Regions from separate parts of the Aliiglaciecola litoralis genome, predicted to be linked through region 2. Evidence: predicted binding sites of a transcription regulator. Region 2 holds the regulator's gene; each other region holds the start of a gene.

Region 1 (7,529 bases), on a different contig from region 2:
CATATTCTGGATCTTGAATTGGTGTACGTTTACTACCGACAATAAATAATGCTCTGATTTTTTCAATAACTTTTTCACTAACTGGGTAGTTGGCGTCAACCTCCGCCACTTTAATATCTTTTGCTAACATGTCTCCTGGACGAGATGAAAAGCGTATGGTGAGGTCGTGCTCACATGCTAGCTTCAATAATGATGCCTTATTGAGCACCTGAAGATAACCATTTTTGCCAGCTGTGATAGTCATAGTGAGCAGCGTGTTATCTGCTTTTTTACTGTCAGAGCACTTTGGTGAATCGAGCTCATCTGATAAATGCTGTAAGGCTTTTAAGACCTCACAATACACTTGGTCAACCACGTTATCCGCTTGGATACTTCGCGCTACATGATGGATAAAGTAGATAAGTACAAACACACTCATAAAGGTAGCCGCAAGACACCATGCGATAGAAAACCCAAGCGCCAGATTCTGATGCGCTTGCATACTCATCACATACACTAAAACAAGGCAAAAACTAAAATTTGCAATGAATGTACCTAGTACGACTTGAGTGCCCGTATCATCCATAAAGTTGCGGATAAGACGCGGTCCAAACTGTGATGACGCTAAAGTCAGGGTCACTATAGTGATGGAAAATGCGATACTGGTAACCGTGATCATCGAGCCCGCAATGGTATTCACCAAAGAGCGTAGCGTTTCTTGATCGAGATGATAGAGATGCTTAAACCAAGTAATATCGACCAATATTAAGCTGCGGTCGATCCATACGCATAAGATGGAAGTCAATACTGAAGTAAGCACCATCAACACAGGAATAAACCAAAAACTGGTTTTGACAGTGTAATAAAATTTTTTAAAACCGGTCTGGAGATTCATTTATAGGATCAGGGTCGCTAAATGCTATGTTTGATCGTCATCTTTTTGCTTTTTGGCTGCTAACATCACGCCCACCACAATGATCACCATAAATAATCCAAAAGAGGCTAAAAAAGTGTAGAGCATACTGCCTTGACCAAGACCACTAGATACCAAGAAGAAACCTACCGTGATCACGAATGCGATAATAATTAAACTAAGTTTCATACTATTTCTCACAAAGAAAAAGGGCCGATAGGCCCTTAGCATAGTTTAAAAAGCCGTGATTAGCAGTCTGTATCTTCTGCGTCCACACCGTCTTTGACATTTTCACAAGCATCTTCAACCGCATTGCCTGCATCAGTCATCGCATCGTCTACCGAGTCTGCAGCATCATCTACTGCATCACCTGCATCGTCTGCCATCTGTTCCATAGCATCACCAGCTTCTTCAGTGTTACTTTGCTCGCAAGCGGTAAGCGCAAAAAGTGACCCCGCTATTAGCAACATTTGAAGCGTTTTATTAAATGTAGTCATGTGTTTCTCCTTGAATAACGGTAGTTTTAATCTATTTTTACAATCATAGATTAAAGTTAAACTTTTGGACCTCGACCCCTGAGTGCATTCGCAATTAGGGAAATAACCAGTAAGACAACGAAAATAAAGAATATGATTTTCGCTATCCCTGCTGCTGCTCCGGCGATACCACCAAAGCCAAACACTGCAGCTACCAGTGCTATAATGAAAAATGTAATTGCCCAACCTAACATAATGTTCTCCTTCTTGCTTATTGTTTATTACTGATGTTTTTTGGTAACCTGATTAACTCGTTTTTTACACTCCAGGACCTTTCCCACGAATCGCGTTTGCGATCAGTGATACAACAAGTAATACAACAAAGATAAAAAAGATGATTTTAGCGATGCCCGCTGCCGTACCGGCAACTCCGCCAAACCCGAATACAGCTGCAATTAAAGCAATGATTAAAAATGTAATAGCCCAGCCTAACATAGTTTTCTCCTTTTGCTATTTATCGTTTACGTTAATAAGATAACGCGTCTGGTTTAACTAATGCTTGGAGCATGCCAAGTTTCAAAAAATACGTTAACCCATTGTTTTACATGCTATTTTTATGGACTATAAAATTTCATTGAAAAAGATCTCACTTTGCGAATTGCAAGTATTACACTGGCACAAGAAACTTTTTCACGAGAATTATTAAACCAGAGGTGAAGAATAGGTGAGTAACGAGAAGCACCGCTCAAAAAAGCCATTTGTGATATTGCTGATCATTTCCAGTTTGACGAAACTGGCTGATTTACTAGTGTCTCCCAAAACCACTTTGCCCTATATCTTAACAGCCAGTGGCGCGCCTTCATGGCTGATCTCACTGCTAGTGCCAATTAAAGAGTCTGGTAGCTTGCTGCCACAGTGGTTGTTAAAAACACAAGTCGCGCATCGATTTAGCAATCGCACAGCCTTATGGCGACTTGGCGCTCTGATTCAGGGGATCGGCATAATATTGTTGGTAGTGACAATCATTGCTGCTCAAAACAACCTATTAGCCATCATAGTATTGATACTGCTAATGGCGATAGCTGGCGGCAGGGCGATTTGTTCATTAACCATGAAAGATATTCAAGCTGAGACGATTCAGCAAGGCCGCAGAGGAAAGTTAATTGGCTTGGCCTCATCCATTTCTGGCGGTTTAACATTACTCTCTTCCATTGTTTTTGTAGCGAGCGAGCAACCTCTTACTCAAGCTATTTCTTATGGCTTACTTATCGTCGGCGGGCTGTTATTTTTGATTGCCTTATTGTGCTCACTATTTTTGCATGTCGAATACGATCCAAAAGCAGAAGAAGGAGATCAGCAAGGATTTATGCAACTTGTCAGATCAGAACCTAATCTCAGGCACATCATTATCAGTCGTATCTTACTGCTTCACAGTGCGCTTATTGTGCCTTTTGTGGTGTCTTCTGCCGCTACCAATAACGACTCGGCTTCATCGCTGGCCTATTTTGTAGGCTTGTCAGCATTTGCATCTTTGATTTCATCTTACGTTTGGGGAGTGTTTTCCGACAAGGGCGCGGTAGCAACTTTACGATTCGCCACAGTGATTTGTATTGCCGCTGCTGTATGTGTTGGAATGTGGATTGAGCAGCTACCTAGTTATGCAAGTTTGATTTTGTTTTTTATTCTCACGTTGGGGCATGCGGGCATCCGCACCGGCAGGAAAACCTACTTGCTAGACATTACTGATCGAAGCAACCGCACCGGTTATGTCGCTGCAGCCAATAGTTGCGTGGGTATTGGATTGCTGTTGTTAGGCGCGTTCTATGCTTATTGTTACAGTCAGTTTGGCGTCACAATCGTATTGTTTATGGCAATGCTCATGGCCATAGGTTTTGTACATAGTTTTCTGCTCGAAGAAGTAAAAGAATCCGACTGATTTTCGCTATTTCAAAGGTTAATCTGAACTCTGGATAAGATGTGCGAGCAATTATTATCCAAAGTTCATATTAACTACTTGGAAGCCAACATTTGTGCTGCTTGCTTGGCAAAATAGGTCAAAATACCATCCGCACCAGCTCGTTTAAAAGCCAGCAATGATTCCATAATCACGTCTTCCTCTTTCAGCCAACCATTTGCAAACGCCGCTTTGTGCATAGCGTACTCGCCGCTTACCTGATAAGCAAAAGTAGGCACCTGAAAAGTGTCTTTGCAACGTCGAACAATATCAAGATACGGCATACCGGGCTTGACCATGACCATGTCTGCACCTTCATTAAGATCCAATTCAATTTCACGCAGCGCTTCATTTGAGTTCGCCGGGTCCATTTGATAGTTCTTTTTATTGCCACCTTTAATGTTGCCCGCCGAGCCAACAGCGTCGCGGAAGGGGCCGTAGTAACTGGACGCATATTTGGCCGAATATGCCATGATACAAGTATTCACGTGCCCGGCATCTTCTAAAGCTTGCCTAATTAGGCCTATTCGACCGTCCATCATATCTGAAGGAGCCACAATATCAGCCCCCGCGTCTGCGTGGGACAGAGCCTGTTTAACTAATACTTCGCAAGTTTCATCATTCATCACGTAACCTGCATCATTAATCAACCCATCCTGACCATGTGACGTGAATGGGTCTAGGGCTACGTCGGTAATAATGGCGAGCTCAGGCACTGCAGCTTTAACAGCACGTACGGCTTTTTGCGCCAATCCCTCGGGATTGAACGCTTCACTTGCACAATCAGATTTTAACGCCATTGGGGTTACGGGGAAAATCGCAATGGCAGGGATCCCAAGAGTGGCCAGCTCTGTCGCTTCTTTAACTAAAAGATCAATCGACAAGCGCTCGATGCCCGGCATGGATGCGATAGATTCAGTACGATTGTTGCCCTCAACGACAAACATGGGGTAAATCAGGTCTTTAACATTCAATCTATGCTCTGCCATCAGATCTCGGGTGAAATCATGCTGTCGCATTCGACGCATACGGCATGCTGGAAATTGTTGATTAGACATATTTGTTACACTCAGTTTTCAGTTAAAGGATATCTCTGGCATGCAGGTGGCCACCTTCTACACGATTTCGACCATTTCGTTTAGCTTGATACAACGCTTTATCTGCTGCTTCGAGCAAATTTTTCTCATCTTCTGCAGTGGTCACCACGGTTGTGGAGACTCCGGCACTTAAGGTCACTTTCAGCGATAAGTCATCCAACTCAACTATCAGCGCCTCAACTTCTTGTCTGACATTTTCAGCAACCCCCATCGCACCTTGCAAGTCGGTATTTGGCAAAATCAAAGCAAACTCTTCGCCACCATAGCGACATGCATCATCCGTAGTACGTTTAAGATTTCGCTTCAGCAATCGAGCGACTTCTTTGATCACCTCATCGCCAGCGACATGCCCGTGGTTATCATTGATACTTTTAAAATGGTCAATGTCTAGCATGACAATCGATAACTCTGTTTGTTCGCGTCGACAGCGGCGTACCTCTGCCTGATATTTTTTGTCAAAATGTTTGCGATTGCGAATGCCGGTGAGACTATCTGTCAGCGTTTGTTGTTCCAATTCATTGTTGGTTTCAGATAATTCTCGAAGCGCAATCTCAAGCTCTAAAGTGCGTTCTTGAACCTTATATTCTAGCTCTTCTTGGGCTTCTTCTTTGAGTCTGAGAGCCTCATCTTGAGACTCTCGTGCCAAACGCTCTTCAACCAATGCAAGCTCTTGAGTGCGAAACTGTTCGTCTCGCTGGGTGCCATAAGTAATTGCCAAGGCAAACGCTAACATAAAAGTTTCAATTGAAGCACCTAGCATCAATAGGTAATGCGCGGCAGTATCCATTTTGATAATATTGGCACTTTCAAAACTGGATAAAAACCCGCTAATAAGCAGTGCTGACCATGCCAGCAAATAGAATCGAGCGACCTTGACGCCTCTGTACCACAACAATAAGCCAGTGGCGAAAACCAAAGTAACTGTAATACATAGAATAACTAAGAATAGCTTGATGAAGATGTGATACGGCACGACAAAACTTAGTATCAAAGCAACCGTTAAAACGCCCGCGGTGACATTAAGACTTTTGTCCATGAGCGCACTGTAGGCTTTTACATTGAGTAATTGCTGGCTGAAGATAGTGACGAACAACAGCGTCATAGTAGCGAAAATGCCAATGCTTCGACTTTGCAGCCACACCCAATCTGGCCACAAATATTTGAAACCCAAACCATGCATAGTGGCAAGTGTTAACGCCATTGAAACCACGTACAGACTGTAGGTTAAAAAGGTGATTGAGCCGGTGGTAACGAAGAAAAATAAATTACTCAGCGTCATGGCTGCCATGAAGCCAAAAAACAGCCCTAAAATTAAATTGTGCTCACCGTTATAGATTAAATACTCACCTTCTTCCCAAACACGCATGGGCAGTTTAACCGTACCAGCCGTTTGAATTCGTACCACTAAATCGATTTGTGCGTTAGATTGAGGAATCGGGAAAAGTAGCTTCTCATTTTTAATAGTACGGGTATCGAATGGATAGCTATCACCTTCATGGTACTGAGCTATTAATACATTATTTTGGTAATACCAGATGTCGACTTCATCGAGCATGGCATAATCAATTTCGAGTATCCGTGGTTGCGTGTTGGAATGGGCTGGGATAACGGCTTTAAACCAAAACGGATTGGTATTCATACCGTACGACAGCAGTTCGCCGGTTTCCTTTTGCCACTCCTGTTGCGGTAGCGTTTGAATCTGCTCAATCGTCAGCGAGCCGTCAGTATCTTCCAAGTACAGCGTGTTTTGGTCAATACCATACAGTGGATTGCTATCACTGCTTACCTGAGAAATAGCAAAGATACACAACAATGCAAAAATACAAACCAGCGCAACTGACCAGGTTTGATTAAATCGGACAGTTTGCCCATTAACCTGCAAAATCAGACTCCAACTCAAAAAAATTAATACTATTTCGCCAACAACATTGCTTCAAGTACTGAATGTCGACTTTTTTAATTGCTGCAACTTCCTGAGCAATATGCGGTAGATTTGCAGGTTGATTATTTCGTGACTTAGTTTTTAAGGTTTTCGGCATTAAATAAGGTGCATCGGTCTCAAGTAATAATCTGTCCAATGGTATCACCGACAGAGCTTCTCTTAACGCATCGCCGCGTTTTGGGTCGCAAACCCACCCCGTGATACCGATTGAAAAACCCAGTTGCAGATAAGCTTCCGCTTGTTGTTTGCTGCCAGTGAAACAATGCACGATGGCGCCTTTCAACCGAGGAGCATATTGATTCAGCAAGCGTATTTGCGGCTCAAATGCGTCACGTTCATGCAAGTACACTGGCAAACCAAGTTCACAGGCTAATTCTAACTGCTGTTCAAAAACCCTTAACTGCGCATCAGCCGGTGAAAAATTGCGATTAAAATCCAACCCACACTCACCGATGGCAACCACGTTTTGCGCTGACGCTAATTGACGTAATTCTTCAATATAGCCTTGCTTTACGTCTTTAGCATTATGCGGGTGAACCCCCGCCGTAGCAGCCAAATGCACAGCACTAGCATCGCGGGTCAATTCAAGTGCTTGTTGGCTTTGCTCAACATCAGTACCGATCAACACGATGCCAAGTACATCTTGTGCTTCAGCGCCATTGATTACCTCTTCGAGAGGTAACCGCTTATCGGGCATATTTACCCCAATATCAAACCAGTGCGTCAAAATTACTTAACTCTTTTCACTCTGATCCGACGATTAACATCGTCTTTGCTTAAGTGAAAAGATCCTATCGCTCCGCGTTCAATGTAAATCAGATCATTGTTATCCACTTTGAACGAACTTCCTTCGGTCTCGCGCCAGACATGGCCATTGTCTAAGGTAAATACGCGCTTCTTACGCGCATTGGTTTCAATTTTTACAATAGTTGCATAGATTTTATCTTGGGCATTTTCACGTATGGTTTTATATTCCATACCAAAGTCATCATTCGCAGTAGCCTGAGGGGCTTTTGCCACAGGTGCCACCGCAGCTTCCGTTGGCGCTTGTGAGTTTGTAGCTGATGAACTCTGCTGCGCCACACCACTTGCCGAAAGAGGAGCGCGGACCTGCATTAATTCATCTAGATCACCATAACGATTCATATTATTGACGATTTGGTCATAA
Region 2 (7,529 bases):
AACTCAATCGAAGGTTTACAGGTGATGAGGATCGCAATCACTTTTTCTAAACCTTGCAAGCGGCCATGTGGCAACGCGATTCCATTGCCAATTCCGGTGCTTCCCAGCTTCTCTCGATTGAGTAAGCTCGTAAGCACTGCGGTTTGATCAATATCGCCAAGACGTTCAGCGGCAATTTGGCTTATGACTTCTAAGATGCGTTTCTTGCTTGTCCCCTGAACTGCACAGCTGGTGCAGTCAGGAGAAAGTATGTCTTTAATTTCCATTAAGATTCTTATTCAATGGGAGGTTAGTGGCGCTTACTTTTTTCCTTGTGCTTGATCACTTGTCGATCAAGCTTGTCGATCAAAGCATCAATTGCCGCGTACATATCGTTGTGCTCTGAAGTGGCGAATACTTCAGCTCCACTAAGGTGCAAAGTAGCTTCCGCTTTCTGATTGAGCTTTTCTACATTTAAGATCACATGCACATTATTGATGTGATCGAAATGTCGCTCCAATTTTGTAAATTTAGTGTCTACATAGTCTCGCAATGAATCTGTAATTTCTACATGATGGCCAGTAAGGTTAATTTGCATAAAGCGTATTCCTTCTGTTGATGAACTTAAAGTAAGCTCTTGCGTTGGTTAGACGGTGGGATATTTAACGACTCCCGGTATTTTGCAATTGTCCGGCGTGCGACCTGAATACCTTGGTCAGCCAGCAATTCGGCAATTTTACTATCACTCAGTGGCTTGTTGGGAAGCTCTGCAGCGACGAGTTTCTTGATCAAAGCGCGTATTGCAGTGGAAGAACATTCTCCTCCAGAATCTGTTGCAACATGACTAGAGAAGAAGTACTTCAGTTCATAAATACCTCTGGGCGTATGCATGTACTTTTGAGTGGTCACCCGAGAAATCGTTGACTCGTGCATATCGACCATTTCAGCCACATCATTTAGCACCATAGGCTTCATCATCTCTGGGCCATGTTCAAAAAAGCCGACTTGTTGCTGTACAATACAGTTAGCAACCTTGAGTAGGGTATCGTTGCGGCTTTCCAAGCTTTTAATGAACCATTTTGCTTCTTGCATATGAGAGCGAATGAACTGGCTATCGCTGCTATTTTTAGCACTGCGACTCATAGCCGCGTATTGTTGATTGACATTCAGTTTGGGTAAACTATCTGGATTAAGTTCCACCTGCCAACGTCCATTTTTTTTCATTACAGATACATCAGGAATGACATATTCTGGTTCGCCAATCAATAATGCGCTGCCAGGACGAGGATTCAAGGTTTGCAATAATCGCATTACCTCACGCAGTTCATCTTCCTTTAGACGGGTTTTGCGCATTAACGTGCGATAGTCTTTGCTGCTCAACAAATCAGCATGTTCGGTAATTAATAACTTTGCTTCTTCTAACCAAGGTGTGTCTGGCGCAAATTGATTAAGTTGTACCATCAAACATTCTTGCGGAGAGCGCGAACCTGAACCGATAGGATCAAACATCTGAATGCGTTTAAGGACACATTCCACTTCATCTAATTCGACGTCATCATGATCTAGACTGGCCAACACTTCTTCGGTCGAAATGGTTAAATATCCAGATTCATCAATTGAGTCGATAATAGCAACAGCAATCGCTGTATCTAATTCTGACATGTGAGTCAGACGCATCTGCCAAATCAAATGATCTTGGATGTTGTCGCTGGTTTCACCTTGAAATATCTGATCGTCGTCACCTCCACCACTAGACGAAATAGAGGCTGGTGCAGATGATGCGCTGATGTATTCATCCCACGTGCTGTCAATCGGTAACTCGTCTGGTATATCGCCTTTTTCTAAGGCTTCATTGGTATCCATCGAATCGGCACTGGCGGTGGCTGTCTCTTCTGAAAATTTGTCGTCATTGCCTTTAAGCGCTGAATCGCCAGTTGGAAAATCGGAGTTATCTTCCATTTCCAGTAGCGGATTGGATTCCAATGCTTCTTGAATTTCCTGTTGTAAATCTAGCGTAGACAACTGCAGCAGCCTGATAGCCTGTTGCAGCTGCGGCGTCATTGTAAGTTGCTGGCTAAATTTTAGTTGTAACGAGGGTTTCATTGATGTTTTGTTTTCTTACTCAGTTAGCCTGAAAGCTTTGGTTAAACTCGACATACCTTTACTATAGCTTGAATTGCTCGCCTAGGTATACATCTCTCACTTGTTGATTGTTTAATACTTCTTCTGCAGTCCCCGAGGCAATTAGTTCACCATGACTGACAATGTATGCTTTTTCGCATACATCAAGGGTTTCACGCACGTTATGGTCGGTTATCAGAACACCAATACCGCGGTCGCGCAAATGTTGAATTATTTTTTTGATATCGTTAACCGAGATTGGGTCAACACCAGCAAAAGGCTCATCTAACAAAATGAACTCGGGATCCGCGGCTAGGGCGCGTGCAATTTCAACTCGACGCCGTTCTCCTCCCGATAAACTCATTCCTTGGCTGTTACGTATATGATTAATGTTAAATTCGTCAAGTAATGCATCGGCCTGCTGTTCTCGCTCATCAGAACTCAATTCTTTGCGGGTTTGCAAAATAGCCATAATATTCTGATAGACCGTCAGCTTTCGGAAGATAGACGATTCTTGAGGAAGATAACCAATGCCTTTTCTGGCCCTGACATGCATGGGTTCAAGTGTCAGTTCGGTCTGATCAATGAAAATATCGCCTTTATCTAATGGGACAATACCAACAATCATATAAAAGGTCGTGGTTTTTCCTGCCCCGTTAGGCCCAAGCAACCCTACAATCTGGCCAGTGGAAACCTCTAAACTGACATTTCTGACCACTTGTCTGGATTTGTAAGACTTTGCCAAATTAGTGGCTTTCAACGTCGCCATCAGGGTTGTTTGTCCTTTTCTTGGTCAGCTTGTTTTTTCTCTTCGCTTTGTTTCTTTCGTAACGTATCAGGTTGGAATATGGCGGTTACCCCACCGGTTGAGGTGTCACTACTTTCAGCAATCAACTGTTCCAATTCCATGTTAAATGAAATCGATTCGCCTTTCACCAAGCTACTATCTTGGTTGAGTTCTGCGTCACCGGTCAATGTTAGGGTACGGTTGGCGACTTCGTATTTAATTTCGTTAGCTGCGGCGCTGATATTGCTACCATCATCTAATTTTTGGCTATATCTTGCTGGATTACCTCGCGCAATAAACACCTCTTTTCCATCGCCTAAGCCTGCGATTACTTCTACTTCATCAGCTAAAATTTCCAACGAGCCCTGAGTGATCTTCACGTCTCGTTTAAAAATGGATGTCTTCGTTTTACCATCAAAGAAATTAGATTGAGAATCTACTTTGATCGGCAATCCAAAGTCACCTTCTCCAGCTAGAGAAAAGGTACTTAGCAATAACGTTACTGTTAGCGCACTAACGCGGAGCATATTGAGTTTGCACATGGTCTTTAAGCTCATATATTTGAGAGGTTAAGTCTGCCGTGAAGCCATTGCTCATTACAACAAAATCTTTACCATTAATTTGTACTGCTTGGTCTGACATCATTGTTTTGTCAGCCAGATTGATTTCTAAAAATTGTGTTTTTATTGTTTGTACGTACCCCGCCTCATCGAGACTACGGATCTCGACATCGGTCTCTAACTGTATGCGGTTGTCATCGTACAAAGTGCCTTCTTTCGCTTCAACGTGCCAAGGGTTCTGCTGGTCGGACACATAAATCGTATACTTAGGTTGACTGAATATTGTGAAACCTAAAAGCTGATAATGTTCCATTTTTAACGCAAATACCTGATGGTTAATTTCACCGCGGTCATTATACAGAGTACTGCGCATGTTGCTTGCCTGATAATTTGGCCGCCAGGATTCCTCATCGTCATCGTTGCTCTGTTGAGGGGCTGAATTTATCCAGCCCGGTAAGTAAATAAATAAAACCAGTAAAAACAGGAAGCCAATACTGATCGTGATTCGATTCATGTACTGGTGCCGTAAATTCTGTTGAGTTTATTATTGGCGAATAGGATCAAATCACAGATTTCTCTCACCGCTCCTTTGCCACCAAGAGTTCGAGTTACATATTCAGCCTGTTGCTTCACCATTGGATGACCATTGGGTACGCAAACCCCCAAGCTACTTTCAGCAAACATGCCCAAATCTGGCACATCATCACCCATGGCGATCACGTGTTCCTTCTTAAATTTAAAGTGCTCTTTGAGTCTCTGTACTGCAAGTTGTTTATCATCCTCGCCTTGAATAATTAAAGACACGCCTAATGAGGACATTCTGTTTTCGACAATTTTAGATTGTCGCCCAGTGATAATAGCAACATGAATACCGGTTTTTAGCATTGACTTAATGCCATAGCCATCGAGGGTGTTAAAGGCTTTTAGCTCTTCGCCATCATTACCCATGTAAATGCAACCGTCTGAAAATATGCCATCTACGTCGCATACTAATAGTTTTACTTTGCTTAGCTTGGAGATGAGATTGCTAGTTACTTCACCGTATATCGTGTCTATCTGTGACATTAAACGACTCCCGCTTTTAACAGCATATGCATGTTCAGTGCTCCAACAGGTTGATTTTTATCATTTACAGCAATCATGGAACTGATTTTATATTCCTCCATTAAATTAAGTACTTCTACAGCCAATTTCTGTGGGTGAGTTGTCACGCTGCCGGTGGTCATCACTTCTCCCACCGTAGTTGTGTGAATATCAATGCGTTTGTCTAGCACTCGTCTTAAATCACCATCAGTGAAAATGCCCACCAGAATACCGTCGTCATCCTGAATTCCCGTCATGCCTAATCCTTTGCGGGTAATCTCGAATAATGCTTGGCTAATCGTCTGATGTTTTGACACCAATGGGATGTCTTTTCCTTGCTGCATGATATCCGCAACGCTTAGAAGCAAACGCCTGCCCAGGCTACCACCAGGATGAGACAGCGCAAAGTCGGCAGAAGAAAAGCCGCTTGCATCTAATAAAGCGACCGCTAATGCGTCACCCATTGCCAGCGTCGCTGTTGTACTTGCGGTGGGAGCGAGCCCTAAAGAACAGGCCTCTTGTTCAACCTTGATACAGATCATGACATCAGCATGTTTGGCCAAGGTGCTACCGCTATTGTTTGTCATCGCAATAATGGGTATTTCAAGGCGTTTTACCACGGGGATCAGATTTAACAACTCGGTGGTTTCGCCAGAGTTAGATATTGCCAACAACACGTCTTGATCAGACATCATGCCTAAGTCGCCGTGATTAGCTTCTGCCGGATGCATAAAAAAAGCCGGTGTTCCTGTACTTGATAAGGTGGCCGCTATTTTATGGCCCACATGGCCTGATTTACCCATTCCACACACCACCACTTTGCCTTTACAGTCTTGTAATAACTGACAGGCAGCAGCGAAATCATCATTAACGTACTGCTGTAACTGCAGAACCGCTTCTGATTCAATTTTTAGGACCCTTAAGGCTGACGCTTTAAAATCTTTCATCATGACTAATTATGTAACTCATATAAACAACAGCGTACAGTAAGCAAGATAGCACGTAATCAATACCGCGCCCTCCCAACGATTAATTCGCCGTGTACCGCGGAAATTAAAACTAAACACGATGAGTAAAACGGTCATCAACAACATCGCAAATATGTCGCGACTGGCTACGTTCTCGTCAATAAATCCTGGCGCCAACAAACCTGGCATAGCTAAAACAGCCAGTAAATTAAAAATATTGGAACCGATGATGTTACCTAGGGCAAGATCGTCCTCACCTTTCATCACCCCCGCGATACTGGCGGCTAGTTCAGGCAAGCTGGTTCCTAGCGCGATAATGGTTAAACCGATGATCAATTCACTTAGGCCAAAATAGCGTGCAATTTGAACCGCCGACTCCACCATGAAGTGGGCACTCAGAGGCAGCGCAATAAGTCCGACAACAACCCAAAATATCGCTTTTTTAATAGGGACACCTTGGGGAATCTCATCTTCGGTCTCAGCTTGCAAAGGGTCGCCTTTTTCAACATGAAGTGACATCCACGTTAAACCACCGATGCTAAAGAAAAACAGGCAAATCAGTACCATACCTTCGTAAAACACCATCTGCCCATCGGACAGAAAATAAATCGCCAGCAAGGTGACCGCTAAAAGCACGGGCATTTCGCGTCGCACCGTTGAGCTTGATACAATTAGAGGTTTGAAAAGTGCCGTTAGTCCAAGCACTAAGGCAATGTTGGTAATATTGGAACCAATCGCGTTTCCAACAGCAGTATTGGGATTATTATTCCACGAGGCAATTGCTGACACCACGATTTCAGGCGCAGAGGACCCCATCGCTACTATCGTCAGTCCTATTACCATCGACGACACGCCTAGATTCGTTGCCAAGGCGGATGCCCCGTACACGAACCTATCCGCGCTCCAACTCAGAGCCACAAGGCCCGCAAGAAATATTATTACTTCTATGATCACTAGACTAATTCAACTGAATTTAATGATATGATTATCTCAAAATACACAGAGTTTTCCTATTCTTACTGTTGATTAAAAATCTTTATTGAAAATATTGTGATCAATTATGGCAAAATCAAGCTACAAACTTTTACATTTTTGATTTTTATATTTTGTTACTCTATATACCTGTTCTACCTAACCATGAACAGTTATTATAGCTAAATCGTTATTCGCAACATAATGGCCTTGAAAAAAAACTAAATGGCCTCAAATTGTCGGACCCTGTGAAACATTTTATGCATTTTACGTGTCTATGCCCCAAGGTAACTCGGAGTTTCTAGTGAAAAATTTGATTGAAATAGAGAGTTTAACCTTTAATCGGGGTCAACGTTTGATTTACGACGATATCTCTCTACAAATTCCTTCAGGGAAAACAACCGCTATTATGGGGCCAAGTGGTATCGGCAAAACCACGCTTTTGAAGCTCATCGGTGGGCAGCTTAGACCCAACAATGGCGATATCAAGTTTAAAGGTGAATCGATTCCCGGCATGAGCCGCTCTCGACTTTTTAAAGTGCGTAGACAAATGAGTATGCTGTTTCAAAGTGGCGCGTTGTTTACTGAAATGAGTGTGTTTGACAATATCGCCTATCCGCTTCGCGAGCATACATCTTTGTCGGAAGAGTTAATTTACACCATAGTGTTGATGAAACTTCAAGCGGTTGGGTTACGCGGCGCAGCGCAGTTAATGCCAAGCGAGCTTTCTGGCGGAATGGCACGTCGTGCTGCACTAGCAAGAGCAATCGCCCTTGATCCTGAATTGATTATGTACGATGAGCCGTTTGCCGGACAAGACCCTATTTCCATGGGCGTGTTGGTTAAGCTCATCAAAGAACTCAATAATGCGCTCAAATTGACTAGCGTGGTGGTTACCCATGATGTCAAAGAAGTCATGAGCATTGCCGATCACGTCTACATTTTAGCCGACAAAAGAGTGATTGGGTCGGGTACGCCAGAACAAATAAGGCAAAGCGACTCTGAATTGGTTCAACAGTTTTTACAAGGCAAGGCAGACGGCCCTGTGCCATTCCATTA
Region 3 (7,529 bases), on a different contig from region 2:
TTAGGTTTGTCAAAGTTTGCCCGCATTGTTGATATGTTTTCGCGCCGATTGCAGATCCAAGAAGGGTTAACCAAACAAATTGCCGACGCAGTGTTAGAAGTCACCGATGCAAAAGGCGTTGGCGTAGTGATGGAAGGCAAACACATGTGTATGATGATGAGAGGCGTTCAAAAGCAAAACTCATCGATGATCACTTCAGTGATGTTAGGCGCGTTTCGTGATTCACAGAATACCCGCACAGAATTTCTTAGATTGATCGGAAAATAGCAGCTCAGTAAACGCCTTGGCTGCTGACATTATAATTCCACAGCGGCAAAAGCATGATCTTTCAAGACCCGTTAATACCCGAGGATGATGTGAAATCCCTCGGGGAAAAGCGCTTATAAATCCAATTCCTTCAATTTCCGCGTCAGGGTATTACGCCCCCAACCTAGCCGTTTGGCTGCATCTTGTTTGTGTCCTTTGGTATGCTGTAATGCGCGCTCTAGCATGATTTTTTCAAAGTCATGCGTAGCGTCTTGCAAAATATTGTTGCGACCTGAATGCAATTGTCTATCGGCCCAATCTGCTAGCAAAGATTGCCAATCTGATTCGAGTGAGGCTTGCTGTGAGTTTATCTGAGGCTTTGACGCCTCAGGAGGCAAATCGGTCACCAACACTTCCTGGCCGCTTGCCATCACCGTTAACCAACGACACATGTTTTCAAGTTGTCTGACATTCCCTGGCCATGGCAACTGGGTTAATACGTTCGCCGCTTCTTTACTAAGTGTCTTTGATTCCACCGCAAGTTCTTTTGCGGCTGATAACAAAAAGTGGCGGGCCAGAAGTGGGATATCTTCACGTCGCTCAGTTAATCGAGGTATATGTATTTTGATTACGTTAAGTCGGTGGTAGAGATCTTCGCGAAACTTGCCTTCATGCACTCTTTGTTCGAGGTCTTGGTGAGTTGCCGCAATTATCCTCACGTCTACCTTAACGGGATTATGCCCACCTACACGATAAAACTGGCCATCTGCCAACACCCTCAACAAGCGAGTTTGCACATCCAGTGGCATGTCGCCAATTTCATCCAAAAATAAGGTGCCGCCATTGGCTTGTTCAAATCGGCCCTGCCGAGCAGCCTGAGCCCCCGTAAAAGCTCCTTTTTCATGACCAAATAATTCTGATTCTATTAAATCGGCTGGGATCGCTGCCATATTCAAGGCAATAAAGGTCTTGGATTTTCTCGGGCTGTGTCGATGTAGAGCTTGTGCTACCAGTTCTTTACCAGTACCCGATTGGCCATTAATTAGCACACTGATGCTGGAGCGAGATAAGCGTCCGATTGCTCGAAACACTTCTTGCATGGCGGGGGCTTCACCGATAATTTCAGTATCTTTAAGTTCAGGCTCTGTCTGTCGTTGTGAGCTTTTTTCACGCGCATGCACCAAAGCTCGTTCCACTAAATTCACCGCTTCGTCAATATCAAACGGTTTAGGTAGATATTCAAACGCGCCACTTTGGTAGGCATTCACCGCGCTATCCAGATCGGAGTGAGCGGTCATGATAATCACGGGAATATTGGGGAAGTACTTATGCACCTCTTGAAGCAAAGCCATGCCATCCATTTGTGGCATTCTGATGTCTGAAACAATCACCTCAGGCTGTTGACCTGAATGTAATTGCAATAATAAATCTTGAGGATTTTCAAAACTAAAACACGGGATCTGAGCTGACTGCAACGCCTTTTGTAATACCCAACGAATCGAGCTATCGTCATCTACTACCCATACTGGTTCAGCGTTCATTAGCTATGATTCCTTCTTATCAATCGGTAAATAAATTTTAAATTCTGTGTGTCCTGCCCAACTTTCTACATCAATCTTACCTTTATGATGATCAACAAGCGTTTGTGCAATCGATAAACCAAGTCCAGTACCATTAGCCTTACTTGTTACCATGGGGTAGAACAAAGTGTCTTTTAGCTCAACAGGAATGCCGGGGCCGTTATCAATAATTTTAACCTGAACTACCAATGGATGTTTTACACCATGAATGGTCAACTGACGCTTAATCCGAGTTTTAATGTTGATTTTGCCTGGATAGTTTTGGTTCTCTAACACTTGGACACTGTTGCGAACAATGTTGAGTACCGCTTGTTGCAACATGTCTTGATCCATTCGCATATCAGGAATGCTCGGATCGTAATCTCGTCCAATGCTGATATTATGCGAGTGATCGAACTCAACCAGAGCACAAATCTTTTCTAACACCCGATGAATATTTAACCACTGGAAATTGGGCAGCGCGTTAGGCCCTAATAGCCTATCAACCAATTTGGTTAATCGGTCAGACTGCTCAATGATTATCTGGGTGAATTCTGACAACTCTGGATCCGGCAATTGCTTTTGTAACAACTGAGCGGCACCACGCACTCCCCCTAGAGGATTTTTAATTTCATGGGCTAAGCCTCGGATCAATTCTCTTGCTGCTTGCTGTTGTGCCCATTGCTGACTTTCCTGACTGATACGTTTTTGTTGGTCTATGACTTTTATTTCGATGAGTAGTGCCGGCATTTCGTTAAAAATGAAATTAGTGACGGTGAGATCACCTAGCACATGCCGATTGTCGGAAAAGGCAAAAAGCACTTCCGAGTCAGAAAACCCCTCGTTCTTTAACAGCGCATTTTTGAGGTGTGTCGGCTCCAAACTGGATTGCGTTACAAATTGGGAAATAGGGGAACCCAACAGTTGATTATCACTTTGCTCCAACATGGATTGCGCGGCGAGATTGGCATATCGAATAGATAGCTTTTGATCAACCACCAGTACAGCGGTTGCCATGCTATCGAGTAAAGATAAAAAATGTTCGCTCAATTGAAGCCATCCAAAAAATTCGCAATGCACTATAATAGTGCATAAATAGAGGCGCGTCTCAATGCCATTTCAGCTTTGACCTGTTCTAGTGCCTATTGGCGCTAGTTTCGGTTGATCAATATTGAAGCCTGATGCATAAAAAACACAATTTCTTTGGATGATGCAAGGATCTTGCCTGTATGGTGAATAAATTTAACTTGGATTTTGTGCTCTCCGCGATCCACGTTTTGCAGCTGGAAAGACGGCGCTGGGCTAGACTGCACTAACTGGCCATCTAGGAACAATTCAAACTTGCCATTGCCTACTGGAGATAGTTGCGCTTTGACCGTTAGTTTTCCTTGATTGTTGCGCAACGTTGCTTGGTTTTGCGGAGAAACAATTGACAATTGATAGTCAGGGAACTTTTGCTCTAAGCGCTTAGCGGGCAATTGCGTTTTATTACCGGTATTAAGCGCAGGAACAGTGACGCTGTTAGTTTTGGTCATATCCACTTCCACAGCCCCTTCTTGGGGCGTGTCGGTATAAGTAACTGAACCGTCTGCATGGACGATTTTATATAGTTGTGTTGCACTTATCGTAGCGCTCAAGATTAGTGCGATTATGACAATCAATATTTTCATGCTTAGAGTGTAGCTGTTTCGCAGACAAAAAAAAGCCCGCACTGCGGCGGGCTGGTATTAAAATCGATAACTTTTCGAGTTAGACGCTGTAATACATATCGAACTCAACTGGGTGAGTAGACGTGTTAAGCCTTTGAACCTCATCACGTTTAATGTCAATGTAGGCATCAATCATATCGTCGGTCATGACACCACCGGCAGTTAAGAAGTCGCGGTCGTTGTCTAGTGCATCAAGGGCTTGCTCAAGTGAACTGGCCACTTGTGGGATCTCTGCCGCTTCTTCAGGAGGAAGATCATATAAGTCTTTGTCCATTGAATCACCAGGATGGATCTTGTTTTTAATCCCATCAAGGCCAGCCATTAACATAGCTGTAAATGCCAAGTAAGGGTTACCCGTTGGGTCAGGGAAGCGCACTTCGATACGACGAGCGCGATCACTGGTTACAAATGGAATACGGATAGACGCTGAACGGTTACGCGCTGAATAAGCCAACATTACAGGGGCTTCAAAATGCGGAACTAGACGCTTGTAAGAGTTAGTCGACGCATTGGTAAAGGCATTAATGGCACGAGCATGTTTGATTATACCGCCGATGTAATACAATGCTTCTTCAGACATACCCGCGTACTTATCACCGGCAAAGATGTTTTTACCATCTTTAGATATTGATTGGTGAACGTGCATACCAGAACCGTTATCACCTACCAATGGCTTAGGCATAAAAGTAGCAGTTTGACCGTAGGCATGCGCTACATTATGAACCACGTATTTATAGATCTGAACTTCATCGGCTTTCTTAACCAAGGTATTGAACAAACAGGCAATTTCGTTTTGACCTGCAGTCGCTACTTCGTGGTGATGAGCTTCTACCGTTAAACCCATTTCTTCCATAACCATACACATTGCAGCACGGGTGTCGTGCGAAGAATCAACGGGAGGCACTGGAAAGTAACCACCTTTAACGCTCGGGCGGTGACCCATGTTACCGTCTTCAAAATCAGCACCTGAATTCCACTTGGCTTCATGTGCATCAATTTTAAAGAATGAACCTGCCATGTCAGTGTGGAATCGCACATCGTCGAACAAAAAGAATTCAGGCTCGGGACCAAACAATGCAGTGTCGCCTATGCCAGTTGCTTTCAAGTATTCTTCAGCACGAGCAGCAATAGAACGCGGGTCACGATCGTAACCTTGCATCGTCATGGGCTCTAGGATGTCACAGCGGATGTTAACTTGCGTTTCTTCGGCAAAAGGATCAAGCACAGCGGTGTCGCCATCAGGCATCAATACCATGTCTGATTCGTTAATGCCTTTCCATCCAATGATTGAAGAGCCGTCAAACATCTTGCCTTCTTCAAAGAAATCTTCGTCGACTTGATGTGTAGGTATTGATACATGCTGTTCTTTACCTTTGGTATCGGTAAAGCGTAAATCAACAAATTTTGCTTCGCTCTCTTTAATAAGATCTAAGGCCTTTTGTGCTGACATTGTGTCCTCCTGAAAAATAATCGAAATTTAAAAGTTTTCATTTTTAGCGTGTGTATGCTTAAGCGATTTTCGTGCCAGCCATAAATCGACCTGTAAAGCCTATTTAACCGCTGCATCTAACGACAAAACAAACAAAACCCTACAATGTCGCACCACGTTGGTGCATACTGCCACCTTATAGTGCGTCATCAACTTGTCAATGTACTAGAATAGCGCAATTACGTTGAATAAGATGTGCTTACAATCAATCACTATTACTGTGTATCGTTTTGAATCAAAAGCACACACCGACACAATACACAATATTGCTCAAACTACACGATTACAAATAGCTGAGTATGCAGCATACTTAATAGCATAGAAATAAGATTCAGCAAATTTGCTCTGCACACTGACAGCGAGCTAGGCTGATGTCGTTATCCACAGCGCCGAGAGTTGAAAACCTTCAACCCCGTGATAATCGATTACTCTGCATTCAAAAAACCTATAAGCGGTCATCTTTTGATGGTCTCTTTAAACATTAATTAGATGTTTTTTTACCCATTTTCTTAAATATCGCTCTCAAAATGCAGTAAGAACGTGTACAATGCCGCACCATTTTTACGCGGATATGAATTCGCGTAGGCATATTTTTTTAAACTGGTTCTATAATTACAACCAACCAGTTTGATCACTACCAGTAAAGGCTAAAATTTTGTCTCACGATATCAGTAAGTTACGCAACATCGCCATCATCGCTCACGTCGACCACGGTAAAACAACATTAGTTGATAAGCTGTTACAGCAATCAGGTACATTAGAAAGTCGCGGTGAAGTTGAAGAACGCGTAATGGACTCGAATGACATTGAAAAAGAGCGTGGTATTACCATTCTTGCAAAAAATACTGCAATTAATTGGAACGAATACCGCATCAACATTGTGGATACTCCTGGGCACGCCGACTTCGGCGGAGAAGTAGAGCGCGTCATGTCAATGGCCGACTCAGTACTTCTGCTTGTCGACGCGCAAGAAGGTCCAATGCCACAAACTCGCTTTGTAACCCAAAAAGCATTTGCTCAAGGCTTAAAACCTATTGTTGTTATCAACAAAATAGACAAACCAGGTGCACGACCAGATTGGGTAATGGATCAAGTATTCGATTTGTTTGATAACCTAGGTGCGACCGATGAGCAACTTGATTTCCAAGTTGTTTACGCGTCGGCACTAAATGGTTGGGCAACCAGAGAAGCAGGAACGCAAGCAGAAGACATGTCTGATTTATTCCAGACAATCGTCGACGTGGTTGAGCCGCCAAATGCCGATTTGAATGGTCCTTTCCAAATGCAGATCTCGCAACTTGATTACAACTCATATGTCGGTGTAATCGGTATTGGCCGTATCACGCGCGGGTCAGTAAAATCGAACCAACAAGTGACTATCAGCATGGCTGATGGCAGTAAACGCAATGGTAAAGTAGGTCAAGTTCAAGGGTATCTTGGCCTTGAGAGAACAGAAGTTCCTTCAGCCCACGCGGGTGACATTATCGCGATTACGGGGTTAGGTGAGCTCAAGATTTCTGATACCATTTGTGATCCAGCGGCGGTAGAAGCATTGCCACAACTTTCTGTAGATGAACCTACAGTAACTATGACATTCCAAGTAAACACTTCTCCGTTTGCTGGTAAAGAAGGTAAGTATGTTACTTCACGTAACATTCTTGAGCGATTACAAAACGAACTCGTTCATAACGTAGCATTGCGCGTTGAAGAAACTGAAGATCCAGATAAATTCCGTGTATCCGGTCGTGGCGAATTGCACCTTGGTATTTTGATAGAAAACATGCGTCGTGAAGGTTATGAGCTGGCCGTATCTCGCCCAGAAGTAATTTTGAAAGAGGTTGACGGTGTTGTACACGAACCGTTTGAAACCGTCACTATTGATGTTGAAGAGCAGCACCAAGGTTCAATCATGGAGCAAATTGGTTTGCGTAAAGGCGAACTAAAAGATATGTCTCCTGATGGTAAAGGTCGTGTTCGTCTAGACTTTATCATTCCAAGTCGTGGCCTTATTGGTTTCCAAACTGACTTTATGACCATGACTTCAGGTTCAGGTCTTATCTATCATACATTTGATCACTACGGTCCACATAAAGGCGGCACTATTGGTCAACGTAAGAACGGTGTTTTGATTGCCAACGCCACGGGTAAAGCATTGACCAACGCCTTGTTTAACTTACAAGAACGTGGCCGCATGTTTATTGGACACGGTGTCGAAGTGTACGAAGGTATGCTGATCGGTATTCACAGTCGTGAAAATGACCTTACCGTAAACGCACTCAAAGGTAAGCAATTAACCAACGTTCGTGCTTCAGGAACTGATGAAGCACAAACATTGGTACCGCCTATTAAAATGACCCTAGAGCAAGCGTTAGAGTTCATTGATAATGATGAACTTGTTGAAGTGACACCAGTAAGCATTCGCTTACGTAAGAAGCTTTTGACTGAGAACGAGCGTAAACGCGCTGGTCGTAGCAAAGAGTCATAGTAGTTAGTTAACACTATTGAAGCCGGCTAATAAGCCGGCTT

What was found. The regulator sigma-54, encoded in region 2, starts transcription at its own class of promoters, with help from an activator protein. The targets are predictions, from matches to a motif close to GTTGGCACGNNNNTNGNNT.
Region 1: ABD036_RS05195 (DUF1328 domain-containing protein) is a predicted target of sigma-54. The motif match lies at 1,924-1,942, and genes of this name have one in related genera.
Region 3: glnA (glutamate--ammonia ligase) is a predicted target of sigma-54. The motif match lies at 5,025-5,043, and genes of this name have one in related genera.

Annotation. Positions count from the first base shown of each region.
Region 1 is NZ_BAAAFD010000002.1:338,796-346,324, forward strand. It holds gene ABD036_RS05175 (DUF2254 domain-containing protein) at 1-874, opposite strand, end outside; gene ABD036_RS05180 (hypothetical protein) at 899-1,081, opposite strand; gene ABD036_RS05185 (hypothetical protein) at 1,141-1,389, opposite strand; gene ABD036_RS05190 (DUF1328 domain-containing protein) at 1,446-1,622, opposite strand; gene ABD036_RS05195 (DUF1328 domain-containing protein) at 1,687-1,863, opposite strand; gene ABD036_RS05200 (MFS transporter) at 2,093-3,304, shown strand; gene hemB (porphobilinogen synthase) at 3,379-4,380, opposite strand; gene ABD036_RS05210 (sensor domain-containing diguanylate cyclase) at 4,403-6,301, opposite strand; gene ABD036_RS05215 (TatD family hydrolase) at 6,291-7,088, opposite strand; gene ABD036_RS05220 (hypothetical protein) at 7,091-7,529, opposite strand, start outside.
Region 2 is NZ_BAAAFD010000020.1:13,084-20,612, reverse strand. It holds gene ptsN (PTS IIA-like nitrogen regulatory protein PtsN) at 1-266, opposite strand, end outside; gene hpf (ribosome hibernation promoting factor) at 290-577, opposite strand; gene ABD036_RS18565 (RNA polymerase factor sigma-54) at 604-2,082, opposite strand; gene lptB (LPS export ABC transporter ATP-binding protein) at 2,144-2,869, opposite strand; gene lptA (lipopolysaccharide transport periplasmic protein LptA) at 2,869-3,414, opposite strand; gene lptC (LPS export ABC transporter periplasmic protein LptC) at 3,401-3,961, opposite strand; gene kdsC (3-deoxy-manno-octulosonate-8-phosphatase KdsC) at 3,958-4,512, opposite strand; gene ABD036_RS18540 (KpsF/GutQ family sugar-phosphate isomerase) at 4,512-5,480, opposite strand; gene ABD036_RS18535 (calcium/sodium antiporter) at 5,496-6,452, opposite strand; gene mlaF (phospholipid ABC transporter ATP-binding protein MlaF) at 6,775-7,529, shown strand, end outside.
Region 3 is NZ_BAAAFD010000013.1:2,274-9,802, reverse strand. It holds gene folE (GTP cyclohydrolase I FolE) at 1-267, shown strand, start outside; gene glnG (nitrogen regulation protein NR(I)) at 381-1,787, opposite strand; gene glnL (nitrogen regulation protein NR(II)) at 1,791-2,855, opposite strand; gene ABD036_RS17125 (DUF4124 domain-containing protein) at 2,957-3,475, opposite strand; gene glnA (glutamate--ammonia ligase) at 3,555-4,964, opposite strand; gene typA (translational GTPase TypA) at 5,656-7,488, shown strand.